DNA from 2 places in the Nocardiopsis oceani genome. Region 1 is predicted to be linked to the other one. Evidence: riboswitches for the same ligand, from Rfam matches in the RefSeq annotation. Region 1 holds a riboswitch; the other holds the start of a gene.
What was found. Region 1 has a riboswitch for S-adenosylmethionine ahead of ACYVDG_RS08910 (aminotransferase class V-fold PLP-dependent enzyme). Riboswitches for the same ligand answer to the same signal wherever they lie in the genome.

Region 1 (11,352 bases):
GGGCCCGGTGCCGGTAGGGTCCGAGCTCAGTGAGAGCGGCACCCACCGGACCGAGCGTGCTCTTCTGCGGGTACCGCGCGGCGCGATCGGCGAACTGACCCGGGCGCTGAAGACGGCCGCCTCGGCGCGCAGCGCACGCCGGGACGAACATCTGGCCCAGGTCCGGGTGGACCCGATGCACGTGGTCTGAGCAGGACGCGGTCTGATCCGGGGGTTAGGGGGTCCCGGGCCGCGCATCGAAGCGGGCGCGGTAGAGGTCGCGCAGGAGAGAGATCTCGGCGCCGTGGTGGATGAACTCGCGGTTCAGGTGCAGGATGAGCACGACCAACGGAAAATCCGACCACTGGGGCGCTTCGGCGTTGCCGACCTGGACGGCCAAGGCGTCGTCGTCCAGTTCCTGGAGGTGGTCGGTCCAGGTGAAGTAGGCGTTGCGCAGGCGCTGGCGGGCCTCGGCGGCGGTGCTGGGCCAGTCCACGGTGTCGCGGTCGGCGGTGCGGTCGCCGAAGTGCCAGTTGATGCGGGTCTCCAGGACATCCACCACGAGGTGCCCGAGGCGCCAGGCGATGGTGGTCACCGGGGGCGGGTCGGGCTCGGGGTAGGCACCGTCGGGCGCGTGGAGGCCGTCCTCCAACTGGCGGACGGTCCAGCAGTCCGGGACCGGCTCCCAGTAGAACTCGGCGTCGGTGAGCCCCTCCAGCCGGGGCCAGAGCGAGAAGTCCCAGTAGAACCGCATCTGGGCCAGGATCTCGCCGTTCCAGTTCAGCGCCATTGACTCACTCCCCTTCCTCGCCTGGGCGCACGGCCCAGTCCGGCCAGGGTTCCACATCCCGGGGCGGACACGTCCTCGTCCGGGTAAGGCCACCATTTGAGGTCGGCGACCACCGGTTCGACGGGGAGGAAGGGGGAGAAGGCCCGTTCGGCCACGGCGCGGGGTGCCGTGGAGGTGAGAGCGAGGTAGCCGCCGCCGCTCATCATCGTGTGGAGGGTGTGGAGGCCCGAGGGTAGGGCTTCGGCGGTGAAGGGGCGGGTCATCAGTACGGCGACGGGCTCGTCGAAATCGACGAGCCCGCTGGCGTGGAGGCGACGCAGGAGGGTTTCGGTCCCGGATCCGTCGCCGGACAGGACCGCTGCCTGTCCGGGGGCGGCGAGCATCCCGGCCGTTCCCTCGGGCGCAACGTGGACGAGAGTGGCGTCCGGGTGGGCCGAGTGAACGCGCTCGGCGGTGCCGGGGACGGGACAGCCCCAGTCCACGAACTGGCGTATACCGGCGTCGGCGCACAAGTACTCGACGGCCCGGCAGAGAAAGGCCTGGTGGAGTCGGACCTGTTCGGCCTGGGCGGGGTCCGGCGGGGCACAGCCACGCGAACCGAAGCTGACGACACGGGGTTCCTGCCGGTGAACGCGCGGAGCTTCCTGTTGTCGGAACACGGCCGTGAGGGGACCTGCGTTCGGTCCTCGGACGTCCGTCACGATCACGTTCCCCCAGCCGGTTCGCTCGCGGGAGGCAAGACGCTCAGCCAGGTGGACCGGTCCGGTCCGACGGCGGCGCGCCTTGCTGTCAGGGCCTGATAGTACAGCTTGTGAACGTGATACCCAGCACAGTGATGGGTGAAATGTGACCTCCTGTCTGATATGTGAGGTCATGCGTTACAAGGTTTTATGAGTCTTAGGTCCCTGTGGTGTGGGTGTCGGTGGGGTGACCTGCGACCGGTCACTGGTGGCGGGTCCGCTTCTCTTGCTGGGGTTGCCTCTCTGGGGTGGGGTTGCCTCTCTGGGGTGGGGTGCCCCCTCTGGGCTGGGGTTGCCTCTCTGGAGTGGGGTTGCCTCTCTGGAGTGGGGTTGCCTCTCTGGGGTGGGGTTGCCTCTCTGGGGTGGGGTTGCCTCTCTGGGGTGGGGTTGCCTCTCTGGGGTGGGGTGTCCTCCTTTCCCGCCGCCCGATTGTGGCCGTCTCCGCTACGCGCCTCAAGGTCGTCGCCATCGAGCGCTTCGCGCATCAACGGCGCTCCACCTTGACCCGCTCCGCTGCGACGGCAGGTTGGCGGCTATCGGGAAAGGGGGACGGGTGGTTGAGGCCCATGCCGGGGTCGGCCTGGCGGCCGATGCCTACCTCTGCGCCGGAGCGTTGACGCCTGGCGGTGTCGCGGCCGGTCATTCTCTGCTGCGGACCCCGAACAGCACGGCCTGCGGCCGGTGGGCCACTACGCCAGAGCACACCGGTTGAGGGTGTCGCGGCCGGTCAATGTGTGCGGCGAACCCCTCGGGAGAATGCCGGGGTGCCAGGGCATCGGGGCGTGGGGCGGTAGGGCCTTGGCGGGCGGTTACCGCTTCTCGAGTGTGGAGGTGGGGGCTGGCTCGGGGTCCCCGTCCGGGTCCTTGCCCCCACCCTTGTCTTTGTTGTTGTTCCGGTTGCGGTGGGAGGGGCGGCCCTGCCACGTGGACCGGCCCGGGTTGGTCTCCCTCCGATACTTCAACCGGTTGTGGTCCGAGCACAGCGGCTGAATGTTGTCCGCGCTCGTGGACCCGCCAGCGGAGAAGCTGATTTTGTGGTCGGCCTCCGACCCGCTAGCCGGGGTGTTGCACCCCTGGGGCCAAGCGCAGGTGGTGTGACCGAACATCCCCGCATCCCGCAAAGCACCCGTGGCATCGCGCTGAGTGCGGCCCACGTCCAACACCGTCTCCCCCTTCGGGGAGGTGATCATCCGGCGCAGCACACTGTTGGGGGCCAGGGCACGGATCGCGGCCATGGACAGCACCTGCCCATCCTGCGTGGTGGCCGGGCCAGCTGCCTTGCCCTCTTCCTGGTTCTGGAGGCCCAGGAAGGTGGGCAGGGGCACCAGGATGTTGATCATCGCCACCGCAGCACGCTTGCGACCCTTGCCCTTGCTGTCCCCGCCCTGGGCACCCTCAGCGCCCTCGCTGTTCTCGGCGCCCTCGCTGGGGGTGGTGGGGTCGGTGGGGTGGGAGGCGGACCGGACCAGGTTCATGAACGCGTCATACATCCGCTCCGAAGCCGACACGTGCAACCGGTCCTCATCGAAGGGCGGCATGTACGCCTTCAGCACACACTTCAAGATCTCAGCGTCCACGGCCGTGCCCCAGGCCTCGAACAGGTGGGTGCCATCAAAGGTGCGCAACAAACGCGCACCCCTGGCTTCGAAGGCGGCCTGGTGCTCCTCCTCCAACACCGCCGGGTTGTGCCGGGCCAGCAGCTCCTTGCCCAGCCGGTTGATGTCGGTCACCGACATCGCCGGCTCCTTGGCCTTGGCGGCCAAGATCCCGGCCTCGATGATCCGCCGGAACCTACCAGCGTCCGGGCAGTCCTTGGTGTTGCGCTTGTCCACCGCCCTGTCAGCGGTCCGGCACACCGCCACCGCCTCACCGATCGACAGCAGCCCGGAGTCCAGGCCTTCGCGGGTGGCGGGCAGCTCCTGGGCGAACAGGCGCCGGGCCAGCTCGGCGCGCCCGTTGGCCTCACCCGGGGCCATCCCCACCGAGTGGATCAGCCAGTTCTGCACCGACCGCTGCCCGCCCGCCTCCAACAACGTCCCGGCCGCTTCCAGCTGGGCCAGGCGCAGCAGCATCGCAAGCTGGGCCCGGTCGAAGTCCTCGAACACCTGCGAGACCACGTCCAGGACCTCACCGGCCGCACCCGTCGGAGGCACCTCGGCCATTTCGGAGGCGATCTTTTCCCGGGCAGTGCGCATGGCGGCCACGGCGGGCGTAGTGCCCGCCGTGTTCCCGCACTGCCCGAAAGAAGAAGTCATACCCTAAGGATATCAAGAAAGACCCAGAAAGGACCTATCCCGGGGGTTAGAAAACACTTACCCGACCACACTGGACCGCCTTTTCCTTTTCCTGGATCGAAGCCCTACAAAAACGGAGCGCACACCCCTGCCCGCATTCTTGGGCAAAGCGGACAAATGCGGGCCCGAATGGGAATGATCTTGCCCCTGTCTCCACTCTCGACGGCCGAGGGTGGAGACAGGGGCAAGATCATCGGGGTTTTCGCCGCGCGCATTGACCGGCCGCGACACCCGATCCGTCAACGCTCCGGCGCAGGGGCCCACCCGGCCGAAGGCCGCGCTGTTCGGGGTTCGCAGGGGCGAATGACCGGCCGCGACACCGCCAGGCGTCAACGCTCCGGCGCAGTGGCAGGCATCGGCCGCCAGGCCGACAGGATCAGTTTTCGGGCGAAGCCCGGAATGGCTCGAACCTCGACCACCCGTCCCCCTTTCCCGATATCCGCCAACCCGCCGTCGGAGCGGAGCGGGTCAAGGTGGAGCGCCGTTGACGCGCGAAGCGCTCGATGGCGACGACCTTGAGGCGCGTAGCGGAGACGGCCACAATCACGCGGCGGGAAAGGAGGACACCCCAGCCCAGAGAAGGAGCCCCAGCCAAAGACGGCAATCCGCAGCACCCGAGAAATCCCACCACCCGAAAAGCATCCGACCGAAACACATCCAACCGCAAAGCATCAAGCCGGCAACTCCTACCCTGCGTGATTTTAGCCCAACAGCTCCCGACTGAACGGGTTCTGAATAGGTTTCGAACCATCCGGACCCCGCCAGTTGACCTCAAGTGCGCTTGAGGGCTCAGGGTGATGATTGCCGGGCGCTTGGCCCGTGATGAGTCACTGACGAGGAGTGGAACATGGTTGGCAGTGTTAGCCGGGTTGACGGTGGTGGCAGCCGGACCGTACTGGTAACGGGCGCGACCGGCACCCAGGGGGGAGCCGTCGCACGAGAGCTGCTGTCGCGGGGGCACACGGTACGTGCCTTGGTCCGCGACCCGGACAGGGCCGGGGCCCAGGAACTCAAGGGCCTGGGCGCGGAGCTCGTCCGGGGTGACCTGGACGACGCCGACTCGCTGTTCCGGGCCATGGACGGTGTGGACGGCGTGTTCAGCGTGCAGGCGACCGGCGACACCCCGGAGGAGACCGCCGCCGAGACCCGACAGGGCAGGTCCGTTGCGGACACGGCTCTGGCGGCCGGGGTGGCGCACCTGGTGTACAGCTCCGTGGACGGAGCCGAGCGTGACACGGGGATCGACCACTTCGAAAGCAAGGCCGCGGTCGAGCGGCACATTCGGCGGCTGGGCATCTCCGCGACGGTTCTGCGGCCGGTGTTCTTCCTGGACAACCTGCTCGGCTTCGCCGACGCGAAGGACGAACGGGTCATGCAGCTCCCGATCAGGGCGGAGCGGCCGATCCAGATGGTCGCCAGCGACGACATCGCGTACTTCGCAGCCAACGCCTTCGAGGCCCCGCGCGAGTACGCCGGTCGGCGGATCGCGATCGCGGGCGACGAGATCACCTTCCCCGCGATCGCGGAGATCTACGAACGCGTCACCGGGGTCCCGACCCGGTTCGAGCCCGTAGTACCGATCGAAGACCCCATGCTCCGGTGGTTCGACGAGGCGGGCTACGACGCCGACATCGCGGCCCTGCGCCGGGAACACCCGGGTCTGCTGACCGCGGAGGCGTTCCTGGCACACAGGCTCTCCGCGTCCACCTAGGCAGCGTTCAGAGCACGTTGCGCGGGTCCGGGACCGGGGCGAGCCGACCGTCGCAGTCGGCGTACTCCCAGCGTGGACCCCGCGCCACCAGGTCGGCAACTGCGCCCACCAAGCGGTCGACGTGCTCCCCGGTGGTCCCCACGCCGAGGCTCGCGCGCACGGCCTGCGTGTGGCCCTCGGGCAGCAGGTGCTTGGTGAGCGGGTGGGCGCAGAACAGGCCGTCCCGCACACCGATGCCGTACTCGGCGGAGAGCGCCGCCGCCAGCAGGTCGGCGGGCAGACCGTCGACGACGAAGGACACGATCCCGACCCTGGGCTGCTCCGCCCCCCAGAGGGTCAGCTCGTGCACACCGTCGATCTCGGCAAGGCCGGCGCGCAGGCGCTCCAAGAGGGTGGCCTCGGTGATGTGCTGCAAGGAGAAGGTCTCCTGGGAGAAGGTGTCACAGGCGGCCGCCAAAGCCACGGCCCCGAGGACGTTGGGGCTCCCGGCCTCGTGGCGCGCGGGCAGGTCGTTCCAGACCACGTCGTGCTCGGTGACCTTCTGGGTGGCTCCCCCGCCGGCGAGGTACGGAGTGGCTTCGCGCAGCCAGTCGGCGCGGCCGGCCAGGACACCGGAGCCGAAGGGCGCGTAGAGCTTGTGGCCGGAGAGCGCCACGTAGTCGGCCCCGGTTTCGGTGAGGCTGAACGGCAGGTGCGGCACGTACTGAGCTGCATCGACGACGATACGGGCGTCCTCAGCGTGGGCGGCCTCGACCAGCTCCTCCACCGGCCAGATCTCACCGGTGACGTTGGAGGCGGCGGTCACGCACAGCAGCTTGGGCCCGTCGGGGGCCTCGGCCAGCGCGGCGCGGGCGGCGCGGACAGCCGCTTCGGGGGTCTCGGGCAGCGTCAGCCGGACCACCTTCCCGGCGCGCGAGGTGGGGTGCTCCCAAGGCAGCAGGCTCGCGTGGTGCTCGGTCTCGAACACCACCACGGTGCACCCTTCGGGAACGGCGCGGGACAGCAGGTTGACGGCGTCGGTGGTGCCCCGGACGAACACCACGGCGTCCGCGGAGCCGGTCTCGTCGGCTTCGGTGCGCACGCCCAGGAAACGGGCGACGCTGCGGCGGGCCCGCTCGTAGGAGTCGGTACTGACCTGCGAGTGGTGTCCGGCCCCGCGGTGGACGCTGGCGTAGTACGGCAGGGCCGCGGAGAGCGCGTCGGCGACGCTGGTCAGGTAGGGCGCGCTGGCGGCGTAGTCGAAGTTGGCGTAGTCGACGTACTCCCCGGTGACGAGGGGGACCCCGCTGTCGGGGGTGACGATCGAGCAGGCATCACCCGCGTCGGCGGAACGGACGGCGGACCGGCTGGAACGGGCGGGGTCGAACGGAATGACTGTGGTCATGAAGGCACCTCTTCTGCAGGTCGTGGGACCCACAGGGGTACGCCGGATGTCGGCTTCGCCTCAGGGGTCCGCGCTTGTCTGACACGGTCGTGTCGGGACCTGGTCCTCACCCGGGGCACCCCACCGCGGAAGGAGGGTTGCCGACCAGCTAGCCGGGGCTTGTCGCTGGTACTCGTGACCTGTGCCGAAATGTAACACATGGATCGCCTGGGGCGCAGCGGCACTCTGGTGTGGCCTGGAACACCCCCCGCTTGACACCCACCGCCACGGCTGGTCCATACTGTTTCTGAACTGCCCTCACGTCGCGGGTGTCCGGTTTCCCCCGGCCGCCCTTCAGGCGCGAGACTCCAGTGCGTTGGAGTTTTCGCATGCCCGCAGACGAGAGGTGCGTCCTTTGTACGGCGATGACCGTGTCCAGCAGCTTTTCCGCAACCCCAGGGTTGTCCTCATCTCCGGCTACGCCCGACTTCCCGACTCGGTGGCGAGCCATTCCCAGTACCAGCGGCTCGGTGTCGTGCTCGCGGTGGACTCCGCGGACGGCCGTATCGTGGCCGCGGACACCACCCTCCTCACGGATCTGGCCAAGGACTTCTTCCGCGCCCTGGTCGAGGGCTCCTCAGTGACCGAGGACATCGCGGAGATCGTCCACAGGGTCCAGACACGGTACGCGGGCCAGTCCGGCGCCGCCCTCACCACCGCGCTGCGCCGCTGCTTGGAGACCTATTACCAACTGCGGGACGGCGATCAGCTTCCCGGTAGCCAGCTGCCCGCCGCCCCCGATGGCAAGGAGTGACCCTTGAGTGAGACCGCCCCCGACGCTCCCGCCCCCGAAGCACCCCTCCCCCTCGCCGGGGTGCGGATCGCCGACCTCTCCCGGGTCCTGGCGGGCCCGTACGCCACCATGCTCCTCGCCGACATGGGCGCCGAGGTGGTGAAGGTGGAGCAGCCGGGCAAGGGTGACGACACCCGGTCCTGGGGCCCTCCCTACGCCGCACCCTCGGAGGAGCACCGGGAGGACCACTCCCCCGGTGAGGCCGCCTACTTCCTGTCCGTGAACCGGAACAAGCGCAGTCTGGCCGTCGACCTCAAGGACCCGGAGGGACTGGCCGCAGTCCAGGACCTGTGCGCTACCTCGGATGTGGTGATCCAGAACTTCCGGCCCGGCGTGATCGACCGCCTCGGCCTGGGCTACGAGGAGATCAGCAAGCGCAACCCGGCGCTCGTGTACTGCTCGGTGAGCGGCTTCGGCCCCGAGCACGAGCCCGCCACCCGGCCGGGATTCGACATCGTCGTGCAGGCGGAGAGCGGCCTGATGGCGACGACCGGCCCCACCGACGGCCCGGCCAGCAAGGTGGGGGTGGCGCTCACCGACGTACTCACCGGGCTGAACGCGGCCGTGGGCATCCTCGGCGCGCTGATGCGGGCCAGGGTGACCGGTCGGGGCGAGAACATCAGTGTCTCGCTCGTCAACTCCACCCTCTCCAGCCTGGTCAACCTCACCCAGCAGGCACTGGTCACCGAGACCGAACCGGCACGGGTGGGCAACGCGCACACGACCATCGTCCCGTACCAGGTGTTCCCCACCGCGGACGCGGAGATCGTGATCGCCGCCGGGAACGACGCCCTCTACCAGCGGCTGTGCAAGGCGATCGACCGCCCCGACCTGGCCGAGGACGCCCGCTTCGCCACCAACCCGGAACGGGTGGCGCACCGCGAGGAGCTGGTCGGAGAGCTCTCGGCGACGCTCAGGGCCCTGCCCGCAGACCACTGGATGGAGGTCCTGGTGGGTGCCGGGGTCCCGGTCGGCCGGGTGCGGGGCGTGCTGGATGCGCTGCGCACGGCCGACTCCAGCGGGGACGACGTCCTGCGCTCGGTGGAGCACCCCACGGCCGGACTTCTGGAACAGGTTCGCGCGGGTTTCCGCATGGAGCAGACCCCCACCCCGATGACCGCTCCCCCGCTGCTGGGCCAGCACTCCGCACAGGTGCTCGCCGAGCTGGGGCTGGATCCGGACCAGATCGGCAAGCTCGTCGAACGCGGCGCCGTCCAGCAGACCGACGTCAAGTAGGACCGTCAGCACACAGACCCCAGCACCACGAAGGGAAACCCATCATGAGCGCCTCCCAGCGCAAGGCCGCCGCCCCGGACCCGCACGACTTCCTGGCGGTGGACTCCGAACTGTCCGACACCGAGCGCGACGTCCGCGACGCCGTCCGCGAATTCTCCTCACGCGAGCTCCTCCCGAACGTGGCCGACTGGTTCGAGGCCGGGACCATCCCCGACCCCCGCGGCCTCGCCAAGGCCCTCGGCGACCTGGGTGTCCTCGGCATGCACCTGGAGGGGTACGGCTGCGGTGGTTCCAGCGCTGTCGCCTACGGCCTGGCCTGCCGTGAGCTGGAGGCGGTGGACTCGGGGCTGCGCAGCTTCGTGTCCGTGCAGGGCTCCCTCGCCATGGCAGCGATCCACAAGTTCGGCTCCGAGGAGCACAAGAACGCCTGGCTGCCGAAGATGGCGGCCGGCGAAGCGATCGGCTGCTTCGGCCTCACCGAGCCCGACTCCGGCTCCGACCCGGGCTCGATGCGTACCCGCGCCCGCAAGGAGGGCTCCGACTGGGTCCTCAACGGCACCAAGATGTGGATCACCAACGGTTCCGTCGCCGACGTCGCCGTGGTGTGGGCTGCCACAGAGGGCGGCATCCGCGGATTCGTGGTGCCGACCGACACCCCGGGTTTCTCCGCCCCGGTCATCCACAAGAAGCTGTCGCTGCGCGCCTCGATCACCTCCGAGCTGGTCCTGGAGGACGTGCGCCTGCCCGCAGACGCCGTGATGCCGGAGTCCAAGGGCCTCGGGTCGCCGCTGTCCTGCCTGAACGAGGCCCGGTACGGGATCGTGTGGGGTGTGGCCGGGGCCGCCCGCGCCTGCTACGAGGCCGCTCTGGACTACGCGAAGACCCGCGAGCAGTTCGGGCAGCCCATCGGCGGTTTCCAGCTCACCCAGCGCAAGCTCGCCGACATGATCGTGGACGTCAACCACGCCAACATGACGGCGCTGCGGATCGGGCGCCTGAAGGACGAGGGGAACGCACACCACAACCACGTGAGCTTCGGCAAGTTCGCCAGCGTGGCGGCGGCCCAACGGGTGGCGCGGACCGCCCGCGGGATCCACGGTGCGAACGGGATCACGCTGGAGTACCCGGTGATGCGGCACATGGTGAACCTGGAGACCGTGGCCACGTACGAGGGCACCGAGGAGATCCACGCGCTGAGCATGGGCCAGGCGGTGACGGGCATCTCCGCGTTCCGCTAGCGGAACGCGCCCCGCGGGTGCCATCAGGGGCCGACAGCCATCACAATGGGATCATCCGAGTGAGGGAGTTGCCGAGATGGTGAACGAACCGACGAAGCGGTTCGAGATGACGAAGCTGCGGCGGACCGCCAACGCGTTCGTCAGCGGCTTCGTCAAGTACGGGGCCTGCCCACCCGAGCTGCACCTGCTCACCACGCGTGGGCGCAAGTCCGGTTTTCTGCGCACCATCCCGCTGAGCGTCCTGGACAGCGAGAGCGGCCGGTACCTGGTCTCCCCGTACGGGGAGGTCGACTGGGTGCGCAACCTGCGCAACGACGGCTTCGCGACGCTGCGCCACGGCGGCTGGATCGAGCTGGTGAGCGTGCGCGAGCTGGGGACCGCCGAGGCCGCGCCGCTGCTCAAGGAGTATCTGGACCACCCCAGGGCCGCGATGGTCGGTCCCTACTTCGAGACTCCTCCGGACGCACCGGCGGAGGCCTTCGCGGCGGAGGCGGACCGGCACCCGGTCTTCCAGATCGTGCGGTCGACGACCGTCCGCATCTGAATCCACGGCGCCCCGGCCACACCTCCGAAGGATGTGCGGCCGGGGCTCTTCTGTTGGCCTAGCGGGCCGACCGGGTGTACAAGCGGCCGCGCCGCACGGGCACGTAGCCGACGCTGGCGTAGGTCTTGGCCGGGGTCTGGTACGGCAGGTCGGGCGAGACGTTGATGAACACCCGGTCGCCGCCTCGGCGTGCGGTCAGGCTGCATGCCGCCAGAGCGAGCGCGGAGGCGAGCCCTCTGCGGCGGTGTTCGGGGACCACTCCGAGGGGTTCGATCTCGGAGCACCGGTTCCGCGGATCCCACCACACGACACAGCAGGCCGCCAGGGCACCGTCGGGGGCCTCGACCACGAGGTCGAGTTCGCGGTCGTACAGCAGGCTGGCACGGGTGCTGTCGTAGCGCTCCCGGCTGAAGCGGCTGGTCCGGTCGGGGTCCGGCGGGTTCTCCCGGCCCGGCCAGGGCAGGTCGATGGGCTTCCAGGCGGCCCGGTGGCACTCCACCCGGGCTTCCTCCTCGCCCTCGCGCACCGGGCGGATCCGGTAGCCCTCCGGCAGGACGGCGTCCTCTTCGGTGGCGGCCCGGCACATCCAGTCGTCCGAGTCGTC
Region 2 (11,352 bases), on a different contig from region 1:
TGGGCCTGACGGCGGCTCCGGCCGTCGCCGACGAGATCCCCGACTTCCGGCCAGCCCAGTGGGCACTGGAGTCGATCGGTGCACAGGAGGTCTGGGAGTCCACACAGGGGCACGGCATCACCGTGGCACTGCCCGGGGCCTCGGTGGAGGAGGACCACCCCGACCTCCGGGACAACCTGGAGATCGACACCGAGTTCGGCGACAACGGGGGCGACACGGAGCAGGGCACCGCGGCGGCCGCCCTGGTGGCGGCGCACGGGCACGGCATGGACGCGGACGGCGGCGTACTGGGAGTCGCCCCGCAGGCCAACCTGCTGGCACTGCCCACCGAAGACGATCTGCCCGACGCCGTCCGCTACGCCGCGGACCAGGGAGCCCAGGTCATCCTGCTGCCCGACGAGGTCGGGCAGGACCAGGACCAGCTGGACGCCACGGAGGAGGCGGTTCGGAGCGGCGCCCTGGTCGTCGCGCCGGCCGGCGGCGAGGAGGACCCGAACGCCCTCCCGGTGGGAGGTGTGGACGAGAACGGGGGGCTCATCCCGGACTCGCCCGATGCGTCGCTCATCGAACTCGTCGCCCCCGGCGGTGACCTGGAGACCGCGGCGCTGGACATGGGTCCGACCGAGGTGACCGGAACCCCCTACGCTGCCGCGGTCACCGCGGGGGCCGCCGCGCTCCTCAGCTCCGAGTACCCGCAGCTCAGCCCGGGCCAGCTCCGAGCGGCGCTGGTCGACGGCGCCCAGGACGGCCCTGAGGGCCTGCCCTCCCTGAGTCTGCCCAGCGCCGCCGGTGACGCCTCGGGTGAGGCGCAGGACATCCCGCTCATCGACGAGGAGCTGGTGGAGGAGGACTCCGCGGTCGTGCCGGTGTGGTTCTGGTTCGCCCTGGCCGGTGTCGTCCTCGTCCTGGCAGTGCTCCTGGTGGTGCTGTGGGTGCGCCGCACCAGCACCGACCCCTACGGGGTCGATGCCGAGCGCCGTGAGGAGGACGAGCAGCTGGCCGCCGAGCGCGCCGAACAGGCCAAGGCCGAGGAGCGCCCGTCGAGGCGCAAGAAGGGCGGCCGCCGCCGCAAGTCTTAGGGCATGTCCGGTGCTCTCGCTCGGGTCGCCCCCGGCCTGACACGAGCGGGAGACCCGGGGAACGGAGCTTCCGGGCGAACTGTTGCATACGGTCATTCCTGGTCAACAGATGGTCACAGAAAAAGTGCGCGTGCATATGTAAGGCACGTTGACGGTCTTGACTCCTGCACCGGAGGCGACAAGGCTTTGTTGAATGTCGCCCCTTGAAACACCCTCTCTGCCCTCGCGAGGAGAACAGCGGGCCGGAACCGACCCGCAGGCACGCAACCTGGTGAACGGCCGTGTGCGCATCTCCGACCACGACCCCAAGTGGCCCTACCTGTTCAAACAGGAGGACGCACGGATCCGCGGAGCCCTCGGCGACCGCGTACTGTCCCTCGACCACGTCGGTTCCACGGCGGTGCCGGGCCTGGCCGCCAAGCCCTGTGTGGACCTGCTCATGACGGTCGCGGACTCCGCGGACGAACCCGCCTACATACCCGACTTGGAAGCCGCCGGGTACTCCGTGGTCATCCGGGAGCCCGACTGGTACGAGCACCGGGTTCTCGACGGGCCCAACATCAACCTCAACCTGCACGTGTTCACCGAGGGGTGCGCAGAGGTCGACCGGATGCTGCTCTTCCGCGACCACCTCATCGCGAACGCCGAGGCCCGCGACCGCTACACCGAGGTCAAGCGGGAACTGGCCGAGCGCACCTGGGAAAGGATCCAGGACTACGCGGACGCCAAGTCGGACGTCGTCACCGAAATCCTCAGCGAGGCCGAGGCCCGGTGGAAGAAGACCGTCCCCGAGGGCTGAACCCCCGCACCACCCCCGCATTCCGGGCTCCGGGCCCTCGGAGCCCGGAATGCGGAACCCGGCTCAGGGACGGAGCCCGAGCGAGCGCAACTGGTCCTGGAACCAGCGGCGCGGCGGCAGCGCCACAGCCGCCTCGGCCAGCCGGTCCCGGCGCTTGCGGCGCTCCGCCTCCGGCATGGTCAGCGCCCGGTGCAGCGCCTCAGCGGTCTCCACGGTGTCGTAGGGGTTGACCAGCAGAGCGTCCGCACCCAGCTCGTCCGCCGCACCCGCCTCACGGGACAGCACCAGCACGGAATCCTGCTCGGAGAGCACGGGGCCCTCCTTGGCGACCAGGTTCATCCCGTCCCGGATCGGGTTCACCAACAGCACGTCGGCCATCTGGAACGAGGCCAGCGACCGCGGGTAGTCGTCGTTGACCTCCAGCACCAACGGCGTCCACTCGGCGGTACCGAACTCCTCGTTGATCTCCTTCGCGAGCCGGAGCACCGAATCCGTGTACTCGCGGTACTCCGGTACGTCACCCCGGCTCGGGTAGGCGAACGCCAGGTGGGTGACCCGGCCCCGCCACTCCGGGTGGGCCATCAGCAGCTCCCGGAAGGACTCCAGGCCGCGCACGATGTTCTTGGACAGCTCGGTCCGGTCCACGCGCACGATCAGGCGGGCGTCGCCCACGGCCTCGCGCAGCGTCTCGCGCCGGGCCGCCACCGCGGGCTCGGCGGCGCTCTCCCGGAGCCCTTCCTCGTCAGCCCCCAGGGCGTGCACACCCACCTCGACGACACGCCCCCCGTGCTCCACCGTGCGCCGTTCGAGGTCGATGTCGGCGCGCAGGATCTCGGCACAGCAGCGCAGGAACGCGTCGGCCCACCGCGGGCTCAGGAAACCCAGCCGGTCGGCGCCGAGCATGCCCTCCAACAACTCCCGGGCTACCTGCGTCGGCAGCATCCGGAAGTACTCCGGTGGCGCCCACGGGGTGTGCGAGAAGTGCGCGATGCGCAGGTCGGGGCGGCGCGCCCGCAGGATCCGCGGCACCAAGGCCAGGTGGTAGTCCTGCACGGCCACGCGCGCGTTGTCGGCGGCTCCGCTGACCAGCGCTTCGGCGAAGGCGTTGTTGTACGCGGTGTAGTCCTCCCAGAGCTTGCGGAAATCCGAGCCGTAGGAGGGCTTGTTCGGGGTGTCGTACAGCATGTGCTGCACGAACCACAGGGTCGAATTGGCCACACCCGTGTAGGCGCCGGCGAAGGTGTCCTCCGGGATGTCCAGCATGTGAACCCGCATGCCGTCCAGATCGTGGGCGCGGTCCAACCGGGCCTGCGGCGCTTCGGCGGCGGCCCGCCGGTCGGGCTCGGAAAGGGCGGCGCACACCCAGAGGCTGTCGATCTCGCTGGCTACGGAGATCATCCCCGAGACCAGGCCGCCACCGCCCCGGCGGTGCTCCAGGGAGCCGTCGTCGGCGGTGGAGAAGGAGACCGGGCCCCGGTTGGAGGCAATGAGGATCTGGGCCTTGTCCACGTGGTCGTCCTCTCGGGAAAGCGCGAATGGGGTGGTTGGTGCGGACGGGAGGGCCGTACGGCTCGCGACCGGTGCGGTCCGGAGCCCGTGCCGCCTCTGGCGGCGTGCAAAGGGGGCGCGCCGGGCGCGACGCGCTCCCATAGGTCTCGCCTGCCGGCCGGCGCCCCAAACCCGCCCGAGGCCACCGGCACAGCTCGTCACACGGGCGCAACACGGACCCGTGCGTCGGTTCCGGACTACGGCCCGCTCAGCAGCCCGGACGGCCCGCCCGTCTCAGCATGTGAGCCCGTTGGTGTAATCCGGGTCACCCGGCATGGAAAACCGGTCAACCCGTCCGTTACAGTGACGGTGCGTCCCCAACGAGGGCAACGCGACAACTTCATATTGCTCATCCAGAGGGGTGGAGGGACCGGCCCGACGAAGCCCCGGCAACCATCTCGGTATGTGGACTCGCGATGTCAGGTGCGAACCCGCCGAGGCAGGTGCCAACTCCGGCCTGGGGTCAAGGTGGCCGCCAGGGAAGATGAGGGGAGAAGCCTCGCTATGGCGATCGCCGCCGCTGAACCCACCTCCGTCCGCGCTTTCGGACCGGGAACCGCCCTCTCCTGTAGGGAGTGCGGCGAGCGCTACGAACTCGCGCCGATCTTCGCGTGCCAGTTCTGTTTCGGGCCCCTGGAAATCGCCTACGACTTCGGCAGCGTCACCCGCGAGGAGATCGAGAGCGGCCCCAACAACATCTGGCGCTACCGCTCCCTCCTTCCGGTCCCCACCAACGTGGCCGAGCTGCCGAACATGAACCCCGGCCTCACCCCGCTGGTCCGGGCGGACCGCCTCGCTGCCGAACTCGGCCTGAAGTCCCTGCACGTCAAGGACGACTCGGCCAACCCCACGCACTCCTTCAAGGACCGCGTCGTCGCGATCGCCGTGGAGGCGGCCCGCACCTTCGGCTTCACCACGCTGTCGTGCTCCTCCACCGGCAACCTCGCCGGCGCTGTCGGCGCGGCCGCCGCGCGCGCCGGGTTTGAGTCGTGCGTGTTCATCCCGGCCGGGCTCGAGGAGGGCAAGGTCGTCATGGCCGCCGTGTACGGCGGCAAGGTCGTGGCCATCGACGGCAACTACGACGACGTCAACCGCTTCTGCTCCGAGCTCATCGGCGACGAGGCGGGGGAGAGCTGGGGCTTCACCAACGTCAACCTGCGCCCCTACTACGCCGAGGGGTCCAAGACGCTGGCCTACGAGATCGCCGAGCAGCTCGGCTGGCGTCTGCCCGAGCAGATCGTCATCCCGATCGCCTCCGGCTCCCAGCTCACCAAGATCGACAAGGGCTTCCAGGAGCTCGTCAAGGTCGGCCTGGTCGAGGACCGCCCCTACAAGGTGTTCGGTGCCCAGGCCACCGGCTGCTCCCCGGTCGCCAAGGCCTGGGAGGACGGCCACGACGTGATCCAGCCGGTCAAGCCGGACACCATCGCCAAGTCCCTGGCCATCGGCAACCCGGCGGACGGCCCGTACGTGCTGGACATCGCCGAGCGCACCGGCGGTTCGGTCGAGCACGTCAACGACGACCAGATCGTCGACGCGATCAAGCTCCTCGCCCGGACCGAGGGCGTCTTCGCCGAGACCGCGGGCGGTGTGACCACGGGTGTCCTCCAGAAGCTGGTCCGCGAGGGCAAGCTCGACCCCGAGGCCGAGACGGTCATTGTCAACACCGGCGACGGGCTCAAGACGCTGAACGCCGTCGACTCGGGCGTCACCGCCACGATCAAGCCGTCCCTGGACGCCTTCAAGGCCGAGGGCCTGGCCTGACCGGCCCCGTGCCCGTCCACCACCCGCCGAACCGACTTCCCAGGAGTACGAACACCATGAGCGCCAGCGTCCGCGTGCCCACCATCCTGCGCACCTACACCGACGACGCCTCCGAGGTGAAGGCCGAGGGCGCGACCCTCGCCGAGATCCTCGACGACCTCGAGGCCAACCACCCGGGTATTCGCGCCCGCATCCTCGACGACAACGGCAAGGTCCGCCGTTTCGTGAACGTGTACGTCGGTGACGAGGACGTCCGCTTCGAGAAGGGCCTCCAGACCGAGGTCAAGGACGGCCAGCAGGTCTCGATCATCCCCGCCGTGGCCGGAGGCTGCTGACCGGGTGAACTGCGGGGGCGGACGCCACTGGCGTCCGCCCCCTTTCTCGTGCCCGGACCGGCCCTGGCCGGAGCCTCGTAGCCTGGGATGAGGATTCTTCCGGGACGAGGGTGGCGATGTCGGCGACACGGTTGTTGGTGCTAGGGGTCGTGCGGATCCACGGTCAGGCACACGGGTACCGGGTGGGCCGCGAGCTCATGGACTGGGGCGCCGAAGAGTGGGCCAACACCAAGTGGGGGTCCATCTACCACGCGCTGCGCAAACTCTCCGCGCAGGGGAAGATCCGGGATTTCGTGGCGCAGGGAGACGAGGAGGCCGGACGTACCTCCTACGCGATCACCGAGGACGGTGAGGCCGAGTTCCGTCGGCTGATGCGCCGGGCGCTCAGCCACGCCGGCAAGGACTACGCCCTGCTGTCCGCCGGGGTCACCCTGATGACCGGGCTGCCGCGCGCCGAGGTGGTCGAGTTGCTGGCGGAGCGGCTCGTCGGGTTGGAGAAATACGCCGAGGAGTGCGCCGAGTTCATCGGGGCCTCCGACACGGAGTGGGGCAAGCCGCCGCACGTCCGCGAGCTCTTCCGGCTCGGGCACCACATGGTCGCCACCGAGGCCGCCTGGACCCGGCAGCTCATCGACTCCTTGGAAGCGGGGGAGTACGTCATGGCCGACGACCATCCCCGTGCCTTCGGACTACCTCCGGCCTGAGCGGTCATCCGCCCGCGTGCACAAGCGCGCGTGGACGTATGTTCGCGGCTGGGCAGCCGCGAACCGTCGACCACGGCGGTGGCGGGGCCAGGAGGGCGGCCCCCGCCATGCGTCTCGTCCGCCGAGCTGCGGCCTACGGGGAGTGGACGCTGATTCGGGCCCACAGCATCTCGTGGTCCGAGCAGGAGATGGACTCGTTCGAGGCCAGCCCGGACCCGATATCCTCGTGCTCCACCCCGTGCGCCGGGTTGGCGCAGTTCTGGGAGGGCTGGGTGACCCGGCTGTCCGTCACCCGCACGTTCGGGCTGGCGAACAGGTAGTCGTACTGGCGGTCGGGCTCCCCGGTGCGCTGGCCCGTGCCACCGTGCACCGCCCCGAAGGTCGAAGCACCCCCGCGACAGAAGAAGTTCATCTCGTTGCCGCACTCGCTCATGAGCTCGCGGAGGTATCCCTGACCGGCATCGGGCCCTAACAGCGTTGAGTAGTAGTCCGGGTGGTAGAGGGAGGACATGGAAGCCTCGTTCGGCTCCATGTTGAGGTCGGCACCGAGGACCACTGACCCTGCACCGTAGTTGTCCCGGATCCGGTCCGCGACCTCTTGGACCTCACCTTCGCGGGCCACCTCGTCTTCCTTGTTCGGTCCGTTGGTCAGATGGGTGGAGCACACGGCCATCGCCAGTTCGTCCGACGACGTGCACACCATGGACCGGTACTCAGTGACGTGGAAGGAGCCCAGGTCGAACCGGCCGACCTCGGCATCGCCCTGGGTGCCGAACCCTTGGCCCTCCTGGATGAGCACCGCGTTTCCGTATCGGGGCGGCACCTCTCCCTTCGCTCCTTCACCGGGTACGTCGCGGCAACGGGCCGGTTCCCTGTTCGCGTTGTCCGGATCAGCGGAGTCAGCCGGCTCGGCCCAGGCGGGTTCGAAAACGTACCCGTAGCCCTTGAGGTCGTCGGCGAGGGCTTCGATCTGGTTCTCGCAGACCTCCTGCAGGGCCAGGGCCAGCGGCCCGCGGTCGCGGACGCTGCTACCGATGGCCCACACGATGTCTTCGGCCTGGCCGTAGTGGCCGACCGAACCGAACATGTTGAACTGGCCGACGATGCCCTCGTAGTCGGCCGGGGCGGTGGTGGCACCATAGCCGGTGTCGGGGGCCGCGGCGGCGGTCTGCCCCGGTGCGGTGAGCACGCCCGCGGTGAGCAGGGCCAACGCTCCGGTGGAGGCCAGCAGGCGCAGCCCGGTGTGTAATCGTGGCTTGGTCATAGCGGGGCTCCTCGATTCGAGTGACGATCCCGCCTGCGCGATCCGAGGGACGGCATCGGCCCGGGGGGTCAGGGGACGCGCGCAAAGCTCTTTTCGAGATTACCGGCGGGGATCCCGCGAAAACAGGCCCTGTGGACAACTGATGGCGGTCACGGCCGGGGCCCGCCGACATCTCCCACCTCCGGTGTGCCGCGTTCGCCGCCCGCTCAGGCCCGTCGGAATCCGGGTAGGGCGTAGCCAAACAACCCGCTTATAAAAACTTGAATATCTGACCCGGGTGCTGCATCCTGACTCTGTATTCAAGTTTTAATACGGAGAGGGCGATGATCCATACACGCGAGCTGACCCGGCATTTCAGGGCCGGCAAGGAGACCGTCGAGGCCGTGCGAGGCGTCGACATCGACGTGGCCGAGGGGGAGCTCGTCGCGCTCCTCGGTCCCAACGGTGCAGGAAAGAGCACCACCCTGCGCATGCTCACCACCCTGCTCGAACCCACGTCGGGAGCGGCCACCGTCGCCGGGCGCGACGTACGCACCGAGCCCGCGGAGGTGCGCCGCCGGATCGGGTTCGTCGGGCAGGGGCACGGTGCCGGGGAGGACCAGCGCGCCCGCGACGAGCTCTACACCCAAGGCATCCTCTACGGGCTCGACCGGCGCACCGCACGCAGCCGTACCGAGGAGCTGCTGGAGGTGCTCGACCTCTCCGCCGCCGCGGGGCGCGAGGTCACCAAGCTCTCCGGTGGCCAGCGACGCAGGCTCGACATCGCGATGGGGCTGATCCACCGGCCCGGACTGCTGTTCCTCGACGAGCCCTCCACCGGCCTCGACCCGCACAGCCGGGCCAACCTGTGGGAGCACGTCGCGCGGTTGCGGGAGGAGTACGGGACGACGGTCGTCCTCACCACCCACTACCTGGACGAGGCCGACTCCACAGCTGAACGGGTCCTGGTCATCGACCACGGCCGGGTGATCGCCGACGGCACCCCCGACCAGCTCAAGAGCCGGGTGTCCGGCGACCTCATCACCCTCGGCTTCGCCGACCAGGCCCAGGCCAAGGGCGCCGCCGAGGTGGCCGAACGGACCTCGCCGCCCGGCGGGGTCGAGATCCGTGACCGGGCCGCCCCTGAGGTGCGTTTCCGAACGGAGCGCGGCGACACCGCCCTGCCGGAGCTGCTCCGCTCTCTCGACGCCGCCGGCCTCGACCTCCGCACCGTCCAGGTGCAGCGGCCCACCCTGGACGACGTGTTCCTGACCCTGACCGGCCGCAGCCTGCGCGAGGGGGACCAGTGACCGCCGTCGACCGCACCGGGGCAGACCCCCAGCGGACCACCGGAGGACTTGCGGGCATGCTGCGCGACACCGCAACCGTCTTCGCGCGCCAGATGCGCCCGATCCTGTACCGGCCGTTCCTGGTCGCCTTCGGGATGCTCCAGCCGCTGCTGTACCTGGTGCTGTTCGCGCCCCTGCTCACCGGGTTGGCGGGCGCCGAGGGCGAGAACCCCTGGCAGTGGTTCGTCCCCGGTCTGCTGGTCATGCTGTCCCTGTTCACCGCCGGGTTCGCCGGGTTCGGTCTGCTGCCGGAGATGGCCTCGGGTGCGCACGAACGGATGCTGGCGACCCCGACCAGCCGGGTGGCACTGCTACTCGGCCGGGTCCTGCGGGACGTGCTCATCGTCCTCGTTCAAATGCTGCTGATCATCGTGCTCGTGGTGCCGTTCGGTTTCCGGACCACGGTGCTGGGGGCGCTCGCGGGTTTCGCCCTGCTCGCGGTCCTCGGGATCGGGTTGTCCACGCTGTCGTACCTGGCCGCGATGGCCGCCAAGCAGACGTACGTGTTCGCGCCGGTCCTCCAGACCGTGATCATGCCGCTGATGCTGCTCTCCGGCGTGCTGCTGCCGATGGAGCTCGCGCCGGGGTGGCTGTACACGCTGTCGCGGTTCAACCCGGTGGCGCACGTGGTGGACGCGGCCCGGGTGCTGTTCAGCGGTGGTGCTTGGGACACCACGGTTCTGCTCGGCTGGGCCATGGCAGCCGGGATGGCCGTACTGGCGCTGGCGCTGGGTGCGCGCTCCATGCGTCGGCTGAGCAGCTGAGTATCCGCGCGCCCGCGGGGTAGTTGAGGGGTGTGCACCCGCGCCCCTCGGCCTCCCTTGGGGGACCCCTGCTGTTCGCCGAGCGCACAAACCTCCAGGAAACGGGACGTTTACGCAGGTGTCGGGCGTTCTTCGGGGAGTGGAAATCGTGACCACATCGTTTGCACTCTCCATGGGCGAGTGCTAAAAATAAGAGTGGTTAGCACTCATCATTGCCGAGTGCTAAGCCGGAGCGAGGCTGCGAGATCGTGGGCCTCCGGCAGCAGGGTTGCCGGTGCGCGCACGGTCGTCCGTCGCGGGCGCATGCCTCGTCCCATCGCGTATCAGCCCGGTCACGGGAGGACAAGAACTCAATGGCAGCCAAACTGATCGCGTTCGACGAGGAGGCCCGTCGCGGCCTCGAGCGTGGCATGAACCAGCTCGCGGACGCCGTGAAGGTCACGCTCGGCCCGAAGGGCCGCAACGTCGTGCTGGAGAAGAAGTGGGGCGCCCCCACGATCACCAACGACGGTGTCTCCATCGCCAAGGAGATCGAGCTCGAGGACCCCTGGGAGAAGATCGGGGCCGAGCTGGTCAAGGAGGTCGCCAAGAAGACGGACGACGTCGCCGGTGACGGTACGACCACCGCCACCGTCCTGGCCCAGGCACTCGTCCGCGAGGGTCTGCGCAACGTCGCCGCCGGCGCCAACCCGATCGGCCTCAAGCGCGGCATCGAAGCCGCCGTGGCCCGCATCAACGAGGAGCTCGGCAACCTCTCCAAGGAGGTCGAGACCAAGGAGCAGATCGCCTCCACCGCCTCCATCTCCGCTGGTGACAACCAGATCGGTGACACCATCGCCGAGGCGATGGACAAGGTCGGCAAGGAAGGCGTCATCACCGTCGAGGAGGGGCAGACCTTCGGGCTCGAGCTGGAGCTCGCCGAGGGCATGCGCTTCGACAAGGGCTACATCTCGCCCTACTTCGCCACCGACCTTGAGCGCATGGAGACGGTCCTCGAGGACCCCTACATCCTCATCGTCAACTCCAAGATCTCCAACAACAACGAGTTCCTGCCCGTTGTTGAGAAGGTCCTGCAGTCCGGCCGTCCGCTGATGGTCATCGCCGAGGACGTCGCCGACGGCGCCCTGCAGACCCTCGTGGTCAACAAGATCCGCGGCACCTTCAAGTCCGTCGCCGTCAAGGCCCCGGGCTTCGGTGACCGCCGCAAGGCCCAGCTCGCCGACATCGCCGTGCTGACCGGCGGCCAGGTCATCACCGAGGAGGTCGGCCTCAAGCTCGAGAACACCGAGCTCGAGCTGCTGGGCCGCGCGCGCAAGGTCGTCGTCACCAAGGACGAGACCACCATCGTCGACGGTGCCGGTGACGCCACCACCATCGCCGGTCGCGTCAACGAGATCCGCAACGAGATCGAGCGCACCGACTCCGACTACGACCGCGAGAAGCTCCAGGAGCGCCTCGCGCGTCTGGCCGGCGGCGTGGCCGTCATCAAGGCCGGTGCCGCCACCGAGGTGGAGCTCAAGGAGCGCAAGCACCGCATCGAGGACGCCGTCCGCAACGCGAAGGCCGCGGTCGAGGAGGGCATGCTGCCCGGCGGTGGCGTCGCGCTGCTGCAGGCCAGCGTCCCCGCGTTCGCGAAGCTGGACCTCGAGGGCGACGAGGCCATCGGTGCCGACATCGTGCGTCGCGCGATCGCCGAGCCGCTGAAGCAGATCGCCATCAACGCCGGCCTCGAGGGCGGCGTCGTGGCGGAGAAGGTCAAGAACCTGG

Region 2: another riboswitch for S-adenosylmethionine. It lies ahead of thrC (threonine synthase); the one in region 1 lies ahead of ACYVDG_RS08910 (aminotransferase class V-fold PLP-dependent enzyme).

The regions. Positions count from the first base shown of each region.
Region 1 is NZ_BAAHAR010000012.1:58,810-70,161, reverse strand. Features, by position in the region: gene ACYVDG_RS08935 (primosomal protein N') at 1-190, shown strand, start outside; gene ACYVDG_RS08930 (DinB family protein) at 215-769, opposite strand; gene ACYVDG_RS08925 (SAM-dependent methyltransferase) at 760-1,428, opposite strand; gene ACYVDG_RS08920 (HNH endonuclease signature motif containing protein) at 2,319-3,764, opposite strand; gene ACYVDG_RS08915 (NmrA/HSCARG family protein) at 4,651-5,514, shown strand; gene ACYVDG_RS08910 (aminotransferase class V-fold PLP-dependent enzyme) at 5,522-6,898, opposite strand; SAM riboswitch class IV at 6,964-7,078, opposite strand; gene ACYVDG_RS08905 (DUF3870 domain-containing protein) at 7,293-7,691, shown strand; gene ACYVDG_RS08900 (CaiB/BaiF CoA transferase family protein) at 7,695-8,966, shown strand; gene ACYVDG_RS08895 (acyl-CoA dehydrogenase family protein) at 9,011-10,204, shown strand; gene ACYVDG_RS08890 (nitroreductase/quinone reductase family protein) at 10,281-10,748, shown strand; gene ACYVDG_RS08885 (GNAT family N-acetyltransferase) at 10,807-11,352, opposite strand, start outside.
Region 2 is NZ_BAAHAR010000053.1:39,638-50,989, reverse strand. Features, by position in the region: gene ACYVDG_RS27560 (S8 family serine peptidase) at 1-1,079, shown strand, start outside; gene ACYVDG_RS27555 (GrpB family protein) at 1,273-1,878, shown strand; gene ACYVDG_RS27550 (alpha,alpha-trehalose-phosphate synthase (UDP-forming)) at 1,942-3,387, opposite strand; SAM riboswitch class I at 3,773-3,917, shown strand; gene thrC (threonine synthase) at 3,931-5,190, shown strand; gene ACYVDG_RS27540 (ubiquitin-like small modifier protein 1) at 5,247-5,525, shown strand; gene ACYVDG_RS27535 (PadR family transcriptional regulator) at 5,642-6,229, shown strand; gene ACYVDG_RS27530 (endonuclease/exonuclease/phosphatase family protein) at 6,363-7,493, opposite strand; gene ACYVDG_RS27525 (ATP-binding cassette domain-containing protein) at 7,817-8,782, shown strand; gene ACYVDG_RS27520 (ABC transporter permease) at 8,779-9,585, shown strand; gene groL (chaperonin GroEL) at 9,939-11,352, shown strand, end outside.